One region of the Modestobacter sp. NPDC049651 genome, then DNA from elsewhere that is predicted to be linked to it. Evidence: riboswitches for the same ligand, from Rfam matches in the RefSeq annotation. Region 1 holds a riboswitch; each other region holds the start of a gene.
What was found. Region 1 has a riboswitch for cyclic di-AMP ahead of AB0J00_RS19375 (transglycosylase family protein). Riboswitches for the same ligand answer to the same signal wherever they lie in the genome.
Positions count from the first base shown of each region.

Region 2: it holds a riboswitch for cyclic di-AMP, as region 1 does, so the genes downstream of both, AB0J00_RS21850 (transglycosylase family protein) here and AB0J00_RS19375 (transglycosylase family protein) in region 1, are expected to answer to the same signal.
Region 3: it holds a riboswitch for cyclic di-AMP, as region 1 does, so the genes downstream of both, AB0J00_RS02925 (C40 family peptidase) here and AB0J00_RS19375 (transglycosylase family protein) in region 1, are expected to answer to the same signal.

Region 1 covers NZ_JBFAOG010000018.1:66,065-70,038, forward strand. The annotation lists gene arr (NAD(+)--rifampin ADP-ribosyltransferase) at 124-534, shown strand; gene AB0J00_RS19370 (NosD domain-containing protein) at 636-2,021, opposite strand; cyclic di-AMP (ydaO/yuaA leader) riboswitch at 2,617-2,764, shown strand; gene AB0J00_RS19375 (transglycosylase family protein) at 2,771-3,856, shown strand; gene AB0J00_RS19380 (MFS transporter) at 3,936-3,974, opposite strand, start outside.
Region 2 covers NZ_JBFAOG010000029.1:5,309-9,282, reverse strand. The annotation lists gene treZ (malto-oligosyltrehalose trehalohydrolase) at 1-702, opposite strand, end outside; gene AB0J00_RS21850 (transglycosylase family protein) at 863-1,555, opposite strand; cyclic di-AMP (ydaO/yuaA leader) riboswitch at 1,561-1,717, opposite strand; gene treY (malto-oligosyltrehalose synthase) at 2,039-3,974, opposite strand, start outside.
Region 3 covers NZ_JBFAOG010000001.1:583,641-587,614, reverse strand. The annotation lists gene AB0J00_RS02930 (serine/threonine-protein kinase) at 1-1,157, opposite strand, end outside; gene AB0J00_RS02925 (C40 family peptidase) at 1,323-1,826, opposite strand; cyclic di-AMP (ydaO/yuaA leader) riboswitch at 1,858-1,941, opposite strand; partial or broken gene AB0J00_RS02920 (helix-turn-helix domain-containing protein) at 2,246-2,389, opposite strand; gene AB0J00_RS02915 (DUF4011 domain-containing protein) at 2,465-3,974, opposite strand, start outside.

The DNA of each region.
Region 1 (3,974 bases):
ACCGGACCGACCACCGTCGCCCCGGCCGCTCGTTGCGGCCGGGGCGACGCTGCGTTTCCCGGGTGCGGTCCTCGAGCCGAGAGCTCCGAGCGGTTCGCGGCGAGGCTCCCCTACGGTGTCGCGATGACCCGGGCACTGGACGAGGGGCCGTTCTTCCACGGCACGAAGGCCGACCTCCGGGTCGACGACCTGCTCACCGCGGGGTTCCGGTCGAACTACCGCCCCGAGGTCGTGATGAACCACGTCTACTTCACCGCGCTGCGCGACGGCGCCGGCCTCGCTGCGGAGCTCGCCCGCGGCGACGGTGAGCCGCGGGTGTACGAGGTCGAGCCGACCGGGCCCTACGAGGACGACCCGAACGTGACCGACAAGAAGTTCCCCGGCAACCCCACCAGGTCCTACCGCAGCGCCGCACCGCTCCGGGTCGTCCGCGAGGTGACCGACTGGACCCGGTTGACGCCGGAGGCGCTGCAGACCTGGCGGGACCGGCTGTCCGCGCTCCGGGCGGACCAGCGGGGCGAGATCATCAACTGACGGCCGGTGCCGACCGGACGGCCGGCGGCGGACAGGCCGAGGGCCCTCTCGACGGATCGAGAGGGCCCCCGGGTGGAGCGGTCGTTCAGTGCCGGAGCGGCTCACGCACCGCCGCAGCCGATGTCGATCCCGGAGACACCCTCACCGAGCAGGGCGACCCCGCAGGAGTTGCCGGAGAAGTTGATGCCCGGACCGGGCACCGGGGTCGGGACCACGTTGCCGTCCGCGTCGGTGAACACGGTCCCCGGCGGGAAGCCGACCAGGACGTCCAGCGGCGCGAAGAACGGCTCGGCGGGCCCAGGCCCGTCGGTGTCCACCGAGGTGGTGTTGCCGTCGATGGTGTTCTTGACGACCGAGACGTTCTCCACCGGACCAGCGGCGTTCGGCTGGTCGGTGTTGAACAGCGGCAGGGTGAGCAGGAGCAGCCCGGCGGCCGGGAAGTCCAGCGTCCGGGCCGGCGGCGTCGGACCGTTGTCGGTGATCGTGTTGCCCTTGATCAGCACCGAGTCCATGTTCACCACGGCCACGCCGGTGCCGGAGACCGCCAGCTGGCCCTCCACCTGGCCGATGCCGGCCAGGCAGAACCGGTGGTTGTCACGGACCGTGTTGCCCACGACCCGCCAGTCGCCGGCCGGGATCGTCGAGGGCGCGACCACCGGGACCTCGGTGTTGCCGTCGTCGAACATGTTGATGCCGACGCAGTTGTTGGTCACGGTGTTGCCGACCAGCTTCCCCGTCCGCGACTCGCGGACGAAGATGCCCAGGTTCCAGCCGTCGGACGAGTTGCGGGCGACGTAGGAGTTCGCCGTGGGGGAGTCCGACACCGAGATCCCGGCGGTCCCGCTGCTGCCGCTGGTGCCCTCCTGCTGGATGCCGCGGTCGAGGCCCTGCTCGACGTTGTCGGTGATCCGGCTGTTGGTCGTGTTGCTGACCAGGATCCCGTACCGGTCGTGCGCGACGCCCTTCGTGTGGGAGACCTGGACGTCGCGGGCGGTCTCCACGACGATGCCGTTCGCCGGGTGGTTGACCGTCTGCAGGCCGGTCACGGTGACCGGGCTGTCCGGGTTGAAGAAGAACAGCGCCGAGACGTCGTCGGAGAGGCTCTGCTGCAGCGCGTCACCCTCGGCGGTGTCGGTGCTCTCGGGATCGTGCCGCGCCCACTCCGTCCAGCAGGCGTTGCCCGCCGCCGGGGCCGGCGCCTGGTCCTCGACGACCGTCCAGTCGGGCCAGGTGATCCGGGTCTTGTCGGCCCCGGCGCCCGTGATGGTCAGGCCCTTGCCGTTGATGCACACGGCCTGGTTCTCGTAGGTCCCCTCGAGCAGCTGGATGGTGTCGCCGCTGCGGGCCTGGTCGACCGCCGCCTGGATCGACTGCCCGGGCTCGACGACCCAGGTGTGCCCGCCGCGCCAGTGTGCGGACGCGACGCCCGCGGGCAGGACCGCGAGCAGCAGCGCGAGCACGCTGAGCACCGAGAGCCTGCGTCCCATCGCGGCACGCGCTCCCGGCCTCTCCGAGTGGTGCATGGTGGCCTCCTCTTCCGGCACTGGCCACGCCCGCTTCCTCGCGGGCGCGGAGGTGTGCGACGGGTGAGCCCCGCCTGTGCGTTGTCTGGCTGATCCGGGCTCACCTTCGCGGCGCTCCCGGGCGGCGTGAACGGCCCGGGAGTCGGGACTTGTTGCCCGTCGCAAGTCGCAGCTCCGACCTGAGGAGGGGGTCCCTGCCCCTCGAGGCGCGTTCCGCGCCGGACCGGCGGGTGTGCCACCCGCCCCAGGTCGCCGTCCGTTGGTGCGGCCCGGTCGCCGCCGTGGCAGGGCGGCGGCGGGAGACCCGCCGTGAGACGTCGGGTGCAAGCGCAGACGCGGGTGGTTGCGCCGTGCCGAGCAATCTGCGCACTGCGGTTCGGCATGTCGTCGAGAGCCGATGTGACGGGCGCGACACCAGGAACCGGCGACCTGCGCGAACAGGTGTCGGGGGCGCAGACGTGACCCAGGTCACGACGACTACTGCCAAGGTGGCCCGTAGCTTTTCGTGTGCGCTCGTACACGGAGAGCGCGGCGCCGGTCCGCCCAACCCTGTCCACCGGTGGCCTTTCCGCAACAGTCCAGGACAGGGGTGGGGGACCCAGGTTCCCGGCGCACCCAGTGCGTCTTGGGGTGAAGCCGCCGCGCGCGGCCGGGCGCCGATCGCCCGAACCCGACAGCTCACCTCGCCGGCGGTGATCGGAGATCAACGACTCATGGCAAAGCACCGCGCGCCGCGCTACGTCCGCACCAAGAAGGTCGTCGCTCGCGCCCCCCTCGCCGCCGGCGCCACCGTCGTCGGCATCGGCGTCCTGAGCAGCACCGCCCAGGCGTCCACCCCGTCCAGCGTCACCACCCACGACTGGACCGGTGTCGCCCAGTGCGAGTCCGGCGGCGACTGGGACATCAACACCGGCAACGGCTACTACGGCGGCCTCCAGTTCAGCCAGTCGACCTGGGCCGCCTTCGGTGGCACCGCGCTGGCGCCGCGGGCCGACCTGGCCACCCCGGCGCAGCAGATCCAGATCGCGGAGAAGGTCCTCGCCGGGCAGGGCATCGGCGCCTGGCCCACCTGCGGCAAGAAGCTGACCGGGGGCACCGCCGCGGCCGCCGCGCAGTCGGGCACGACGGCGCCCGCGGCTCCCGCGGCCGCGGCTCCGGCCCCGGCGGCGGCTCCGCAGGGTGGCGACTACACCGTCGCCCGGGGCGACACGCTGGCCAGGATCGCCTCCGCCCACGGCACCACCTGGCAGGCGCTCTACCAGCGCAACGAGGCCACCATCGGCAGCGACCCGAACCGCATCTTCCCGGGCGAGCACCTCTCGCTGACCGGCACCGCCGCGCCGGCCAGCACAGTGGGCACCGTCGGCAACTCGGCCGGCAGCACGACCGCCACGATCACCACGGTCGCCGTCACCACCGGCACCGCGGCCACCACGACCGCGAAGATCACCAACAGCGCCGGCCCGGTGAAGCCGGCGGCGCAGGCGGCGGCCGACGCGGTGGTCAGCAACGTGCCCGGCGCCGGCGCCATCACCCTGGGCGGCACGCGGGCCAGCGCCGTCGACCCGCACGGTCACCCGTCGGGCCTGGCGATCGACTACATGGTCATGTCCGACACCGCCCTCGGCAAGGCGATCGTCCAGTACCAGGTCGACCACTGGGACGAGCTCGGCGTCGACTACGTCATCTACCAGCAGAAGATCCTGACGTCGCCGACCGGTGCGTGGAAGCAGATGGAGGACCGGGGCAGCCCGACCGCCAACCACATGGACCACGTGCACGTGAACTACGCGGGCTGACCCCCCGCCGGCCCGCTCGAGCGACCCCCTGCCCGCACCTGCGGGCGGGGGGTCGTCCGTCCGTGCGGGCCGGTGTTGTTCAGCGGGGTCCGGCGGCCACCGGGGGCGGGCCGGTGGG
Region 2 (3,974 bases), on a different contig from region 1:
CTGCACGTTGTCCAGGATGTAGCGGCGCACCTCGTCGGAGTCCGGGCCCGACAGGTTGATCGAGTTGCCCCAGGTGTTCGCCCCGCCCTCGGCGAAGATCGGGAAGAACTCCGGCAGGTAGTTCCCCGACGGCCCGAGGTGGTTGTAGACGACGTCCTGGAGGACGCCGAGGCCGCGCTGGTGGCAGGCGTCGACGAACCGCTGGTAGGCCGCCGGCCCGCCGTAGGTCTCCTGGACGGCGTACCACCCGACGCCGTCGTAGCCCCAGTTGTGCGTGCCGTTGAACGCGTTGACCGGCAGCAGCTCCACGAAGTCGACGCCCAGGTCGACCAGGTGCCCGAGCCGGTCGATGGCGGCGTCCAGCGTGCCCTCGGGCGTGAACGTGCCGATGTGCAGCTCGTAGACGACGCCGCCGGCCAGCGGCCGGCCGGTCCACGGGCGGTCGTTGCACGCGTACGCCGACGGGTCGAACCGCCGCGACAGGCCGTGGACGCCGTCCGGCTGGCGCCGCGAGCGCGGGTCGGGCCGCGGCGTCTCGTTGTCGTCGAGCAGGAAGCCGTAGTCGCTCTCCGGCTCGGCCGGCACGGTGACCCGCCACCAGCCCTCGTCGTCCCGCTCCATGTCGTGCACCTGCCCGTCGAGTTGCAGGCGGACCCGCTCGGGCAACGGGGCCCAGACGGAGAACTCGACGGGCTCGGGCATGGGGAGGACCTCCGTGGGCGGTGGGGTGGGTCGGATGAGCGGAACCGGGCTGGGGAGCGGACCGATCATGCCCGCCCGGCGGGCCGCCAACCCTGGGACGCCGAACGGCCGGGCACCCTGTGCTCAGGTGCCCGGCCGTTCCGGTGGTCGTGCGGTGCGGTCAGACCGCGAGCAGCTGACCCACGTAGATCAGGTTGGGGTTGCTGACGACGCCGCGGTTCTTGGCGTAGAGCGACTGCCACGAGGTGCCGTTCTTGGCAGCGATCTTGCCCAGGGTGTCACCCGACTGGACCGTGTAGCTGCCGGTCGCCGCAGCGGCCGGGGCCTGGCGGGTGGCGCGGCTGGCGGCCGGCTGCCGCTCCTGGACCGGGGCGGCCTTCGGAGCCGGCGCCGCCTGGGGGGCGGGCGCGGCCTTCGGGGCCGGAGCCGGGGCCGGGGCGGCCTTCGGCGCGGGGGCGGCAGCGGCCGCGGCGGTGGTGCCACCGGTCAGCTTCTTGCCGCAGACGGGCCAGGCGCCGATGCCCTGGCCGGCCAGGACCTTCTCGGCGACCGCGATCTGCTGGGCCGGCGAGGCCAGGTCGGCGCGCGCCGCGTACGCGGTGCCGCCGTAACCGGCCCAGGTGCTCTGCGAGAACTGCAGACCGCCGTAGTACCCGTTGCCGGTGTTGATGCTCCAGTTGCCGCCGGACTCGCACTGGGCGACACCCGACCAGTCGTGCTCAGCGGCCGAGGCCGCGGTCGTGCCGACGCCGATGGTGGCACCGAGGCCGACCGCGGCGGCCCCGACGGTGACCGCGCCGCCGCGGAGGACGCGACGGGCGCGGGCGTGACGAGGCGCAGAGTGCTTGGACATGCGTGGGTTCCTCCGATCACCGCCGGCGAGGTGAGCTGTCGGGTTCGGGCGATCGGTGCCCGGCCGCAGATCTGCGGCTTCACCCCGTAGACGCGCGGCGCAGCTGGGCGGCGCGTCGGAAGTGGGTCCCCCGCCCCCGTCCGGAAAGGGTCTGGTTGAGGTCGCCGGTGGACGGGGTTTGGCGGTCCGGCGCCGCGCTCGGCCAGGAAGGCCCGAACGCGAGGGGAACGCTAGGTGAGGAAGTGCCAACGGTCGAACGGTGTGTCGCAGTACGACGGCGCGTCGGCGTGACCTTCTTGTGACACGCCGACCCCAGTTCGGCAGTGCGTCGATGTGACGTGACGCTGTGTCGACGAGTCGACATGACGATTCAAGGACCTCCGGTGCGCTACCGCCCGGGGGGACGGACGACCAGGGGGGACGGACGACCGAGGGGCGGCTGCCGTCGTCGGCAGCCGCCCCTCGGATCCGGCGGGCGTCAGGTCAGGCGCGCACGAGCAGCGCCACCGGCAACCGGTCCAGCAGCTCGGCGGTCCGGACGCCGTCCGCGTCCGCGACCACCCGCGTGCCGGTGAGCAGGTCGCGCCACGCGCCGGTCGGCAGCGCGATCGCGGTGTCACCCCAACCGCCCGCGGACACGTGCACCGGACGGCGGGTCGCGACGGTCACCACCCCGCCCCGGTCGAACGCCACGACAGAGTCGGCCGCCGTCCCGGTGGCCTCGACCGGCGTGTAGCCGGCGAACGCCTCCGGGTGGTCCCGCCGGTGCCGCAGCGTGCGGGAGACGACCAGCAACTTCGCCGCGCCCGTCTCGTCGACCGGCGGCACCCAGCCGCCGTCGAGCCGCGTGAGCAGCTCCCGGCGCCGGTCGTAGTCGACCGGGCGGCGGTTGTCCGGGTCGACCAGCGAGAAGTCCCACAGCTCGGTGCCCTGGTAGACGTCCGGGACGCCGGGCATCGTCAGCTGCAGCAGCTTCTGCGCCAGCGAGTTCGACCACCCGAACGGCGCGATCCGGGCGACGAACTCCTCGATCTCCGCGTGCGTGGTGGGGTCGTCGTACGCGGCGTCCACCAGCGCGTGCAGCTGGTCCTCGAACTCCTGCACCGGGTTGGTCCAGGTGGTCGAGGTGCCCGCCTCGCGCGCCGCCTTCTCCACGTACGCGTGCGCGCGCTCCCGCGACAGCGGCCAGGCGCCCACCAGGTTCTGCCACACCAGGTGCGCCAGCGACCGGTCGGCCAGCGGGTGCCGGTCGACCCAGCCGCGCACCAGCGTCGCCCACTCGGTCGGCAGCTCGGCGAGCACGGCCAGCCGGGCGCGCACGTCCTCGCTGCGCTTGGTGTCGTGCGTCGACAGCGTCGTCATCGACTCCGGACGGCGCTCCGCGCGGCGCTGCTGCGCCTCGTGGAACTCCGCCACCGTCGAGCCGAACCGCGCCGGGTCGCCGCCCACCTCGTTGAGCGCCACGAACCGCGCCCAGCGGTAGTAGGCGCTGTCCTCGACGCCCTTGGCCATCACCGGCCCCGAGGTCTGCTCGAACCGGGTGGCCAGCTCCGAGCCGGCCTGGCCGAGCAGCGGGTGCAGCGCCTCGACCGCTGCGGTGAGGTCCGGCCGCCGCTCCTTCACCGCGGTGACCGTCTCGTCCAGGTACGAGCGGCCGTCGGGCAGGTAGCTGCGGTAGACCGGGAACGACGCCAGCAGCTCGGCCAGGCCCTCCCGGACCTGCTCGGCCGGCACGCCCTGCAGCTCGCCGACGATCCGCTGCAGCCGCGCCACCTCGGACCCGAGCATCCCGTCGGTGACCTCGCGCTTGCAGTCGTGCACCAGCTGCGCGTAGTCGACCGGACCGCCGGCGAGCTCGGTGTCCAGCTCGGTCAGCGCCGCCTCACCGGCGGGGTCGACCAGGACGTCGTCCACCTCGGTCAGCGCGTCGTAGCCCGTCGTCCCGGCCGTCTGCCAGCCCTCGGGCAGCTCCTCGCCGGGCTCGAGGATCTTCTCCACGACCGTCCACCGGTCGCCGGTGGCCGCCGCGAGCCGCTCGAGGTAGCCCTTCGGGTCGGCCAGGCCGTCGGGGTGGTCGATGCGCAGGGCGTCGACCGCACCGCCGTCCACCAGCTCCCGGACCAGCGCGTGCGTCGCCTCGAACACCTCCGGGTCCTCGACCCGCAGGCCGGCCAGGGTGTTGATCGCGAAGAACCGCCGGTAGTTGAGCTCGTCGTCGGCGCGCCGCCAGTCGACCAGCTCGTAGTGCTGCCGGGCGTGCACCTCCTGCGGCGTCCCCTCGCCGGTGCCGGGGGCGATCGGGAAGCGGTTGTCGTAGTAGTGCAGCTCGTCCCCGACCACCTTGAGCTCGGACACGTCGTCCGCGCTGCCCAGGACGGGGATGCGGACCTTGCCGCCACCGAAGTCCCAGTCGATGTCG
Region 3 (3,974 bases), on a different contig from region 1:
GGGCTGGGCGTCACGGGCACCGGCATCGGCGTCGGTGTCGGCGTGGCGGACACCGTCGTGGTCGCCGCCGGCCGCGCTGTCGGGTCCGCGACGCCGTCCACCTCCGCGGCCGACGGGGTGACCGGCCGGAGCACGGTCCCGCCCAGCACCGCCCCGCCGAGCAGCAGCACCGCACCCGCGCCCACGGTGAGCACCGCCCGCACCCCGCGGCCCCCCACCCCGGGCCGGCGCACCGGACGGGTCACGACCCCGCCGGTCAGCCCCGGGCGGCGGGCGCCCAGCAACGTGTCCAAGCCGACGTCCGCCGGTTCCTCCGCGGCGGCGACCGGGAGCACGGCGTCGCCGTGCACCGCGGCCCGGGCGGCGGCCGCGAGCGCACCGGCGCTGGCGTACCGCGCCGACGGCACCTTCGCCATGCCGCGCGCCAGCACCGAGTCGAGGTCGGCGGGCAGTTCGGGCCGCAGCGAAGTGACCCGCGGCGCCCGTTCGCTGAGGTGCGCCCGCACCACCGCGTCGCTGGTGTCCAGCGGGAACGGCGGCCCCCCGGTGAGGCACTCGAACAGCACGCAGGCCAGCGAGTAGACGTCCGACCGCGCGTCCGGCTCGGCGCCGTCGAGCACCCGCTCCGGCGCCAGGTAGTGCGGCGTCCCGACGGTCGTCCGCTCGACCGGCGACGCCGCGCCGATCGCCTCGGCCAGCCCGAAGTCGACCAGGTAGACGAAGTCGTGCGGCGCGACCAGCAGGTTCGACGGCTTCACGTCCCGGTGCAGCACCCCGGCGGCGTGCGCGGCGTCCAGCGCGTGGGCCGCCTGCTCGACCAGCGCGACCGCCCGGGCCGCCGGCAGCGCGCCGTCCCGGGCGAGCAGCCGGGCCAGGTCGGAGCCGTCGACCAGCCGCATGTCGATGAACGGCCGGCCGTCGACCTCGCCGAACCGGTGCACCGGGATGACGTGCGGCTCGGTCAGCTGCGCGACCGCGTGGCACTCCGCCGCGAAGCGTGCGGTGAACGCCGGGTCGGCGGCCAGGCCCTCGGGCAGCAGCTTCAGCGCGACGTCCCGCTCGTGCTGCTCGTCGTGGGCCAGGTGCACCTCGCCCATGCCGCCCCGGCCGAGGAGGCCGCGCAGCTCGTACGGACCGAAGTGCGTCGCGTCCGCCACCGGCCACCCCCTGCCGTCCGACTGGGCCTGACGCTAGAGCCGGGTGCCGGCACCGGCGCGCGAGCCGCGCGCCGGCGCCGTCGTCCGGCCCCGTGTTCCCGACGCTCCGCGACCGGTGGGTGACGATCCGCTGCACCCGATCCGGTCGCGCGGCGCCGGACGCGGTCAGGTCAGCCGTCGGGCGGTGGTGAAGCTGCCCATCGCGTCGAGGCTGACCACCTTGACGACGCTGCCGCTGGTCGGTGCGTGCACCATCTGGCCGTTGCCGATGTACATCCCGACATGGCTCACCGGGCTGTAGAAGAACACCAGGTCACCGGGCCGCAGGTCGGCCCGCGACACCGGCGTGCCCAGCTTGGACTGGGACAGGGACGAGTGCGGCAGCTTCACCCCGGCCGCCGCGTAGGCGTACTGGGTGAGCCCGGAGCAGTCGAAGGCGTCCGGGCCGGCCGCGGCCCACACGTAGGGGTCACCCTGCTGGGCGAGCGCGGTGTCGACCGCCTTCTGGGCGGCGCCGTTGGGCGCGGGAGCGGGTGCTGCGGCGACCCCGCCGCCGCCGGAGCTGGAGGCGAAGGCCGGCAGCGGGGTGAGCGCCACCCCGGCTCCGACGAGCACCGCCACGGCGGCGCGGCGGGAGCGGGGCAGGATGGACGTGCGTGCAGTCGTCATCGACGACGGTTCTCCTCGTTCTCGACCGCCTACCGGGTGAGCTGACGGGTTCGGGCGGGAACTCGCCCGGCGGCGCGGTGGCCGCTTCACCCCAGACGTGCGGTGGGTCCCCGGTCCGGCCCGCCCCTGGCGGGGGCGGGCCCGTTCGGCGTGCCCGGCGGGGGTCGCCATCGGCGACGAGGACCCGGCGGGCGCGCTGAACCTATGAGCGGGCGCAGCGCTCCGCAGGGGGACAGCACGTCACGGCTGGTGACCCCGTGTGGTCGGCGCGCCCGGGTGCTCGGGACTCGCCGTCGGTGAACTGCGCGGTTCCGGAAGGGGTGGAGAACACTGCGGAAGACGGCCGCGGACGACTGCGCCGGACGAATTCCCGGGGCCTGCGCGCGTCCCTGCACACCGTGAGCAGCCCGGCCCGCGTGTCAGCGGGCGCGCTGCCAGTCCCGCGGGCTCAGCCCGTACGCCTCCCGGAACCGGCGGGCGAAGTGGCTGGGGTCGGCGAACCCGTGAGCCCGCGCGACGGCAGCCACCGACCGCCGGCGCCCGGCAGGGGAGGCGAGCGCCCTCCGGGCCGCCTCCGGCCGCCCGGGGTGCCGGTCGACCTGGCCGCCGGGGCCGCCGCTCCCCGCTGACCGGGCGGGTCAGCCGGTCGCGACGATCAGCCCTCCGGCGCGGGTGACCCGGTCGGCGCGCACCAGCGCCGACAGCGCGGCCTCCAGGTACGGGATGAGCACCGGGTGGTGCCGGCGGTGGCCGAAGACGGCCAGCGTCTCGTCGAACAGCTCCTCGCGGGTCAGCCCGGCCCGGGCCCGGCACAGCGCCACCATCGCGTTGGCCACCTCCTCCGGCGGCACGTGCTCCAGGGGCCGGTCGGCGTGGTCGGACTGCCGGCGGAAGCCCGCCCAGGACGCCGGGTCCAGCCCCGCCGGCCAGCGGTACTCGGCACCGGGCTCGGGCAGCAGCGCCAGCACGTCCTCGGTGCGCGCCTCGCTCAGCCGGGCCACCCCGAACGCCGCGGCGGTCAGCCGGGCCAGCCGCACCCGGTGCACCGGGCCCTCGGCGGCGATGCCGGCCAGCATCGTGCGGCGCACCGCCCGCGCGGCCTCCGGGTTGGCGAGCTGGTGCAGCAGGCGGGGGTCACCGGCCGGCCGCGGGGTCCACGGCTGGAACGGCTGCTCGCCGGGCAGCACGGCGGGGGCGAGCACCGGCAGCGCCGTGGTGCGCACCGGTTCGCCGAGGTCCTCGTCGTCGAGGTCGTCGAGGTCGTCGAGGTCGTCGGTGTCGTCGAGGTCGTCGTCGTCCAGCTCGTCGTCGGCCGGTTCCGCGACCGGTTCCTCGACGGGCTCCGGGACGGCGGGGCCCGGCGCCGACCGGACCGCCTCCACCAACCGGTCGAGCACGGCCTCCCGGTCGGCCAGCCAGCCGGGCAGCCAGACCCGCTGGACTGCCGGCCACCGCGCGGCCAGCGCCTCCGCCGGCACCAGGTCGCGGTCGGTCACCGTCTCCCGCGCCGCCCACGCGGGGCCGTCGAGCAGCACCGCCAGCACCGGGGGCGCACCCGGGACCCCCACGGCGAGGTCCACCCGGAAGTCCGACGTCCCGACGTCGGTGCGCACAGCCAGGCCGCGGCCGCGCAGCCCGGCGGCGACGTCCTCGCGGTGCGCGTCGGGCCGCCGGTCCGCGGCCGGCTGCGGCGGCCGCGCCCCGGTGGCCACGTCCAGCAGCGCGCGCAGCCGGCGCACCCCGGCGGCCGACGTGGCGCCGCCGGCGAGCAGCGCCGGCGGGAACGACGCGACCACGACGACCTCCCGCCGCGCCCGGGTGACCGCCGCGGTCAGCAGGTGCTCCCCGCCTGAGCGGGCCAGCGGACCCAGGTCGCCGGCCAGCCGGTCGAGGCCCTCGGGCGCGCAACCCAGCGTGAGCAGCACGGTGTCGCACTCCCGCCCGGCCACGTCCGCCGGTTCGCGCACCCACACGGTGCCGTCGGCGAGCGCCTGCAGCAGCCGCTCGTCGCCGGTGGCGCGCAGCCGCTCCTCGACCAGCGCGCGCTGGGCGTCGTGCAGCGCCACCACGCCCACCGACCGGCCCGGGCGCCGCCGCACCTCCGCGACGACCGCGTCGGCCTCCGCGGGGTTGGTGAACCGGTCGTCG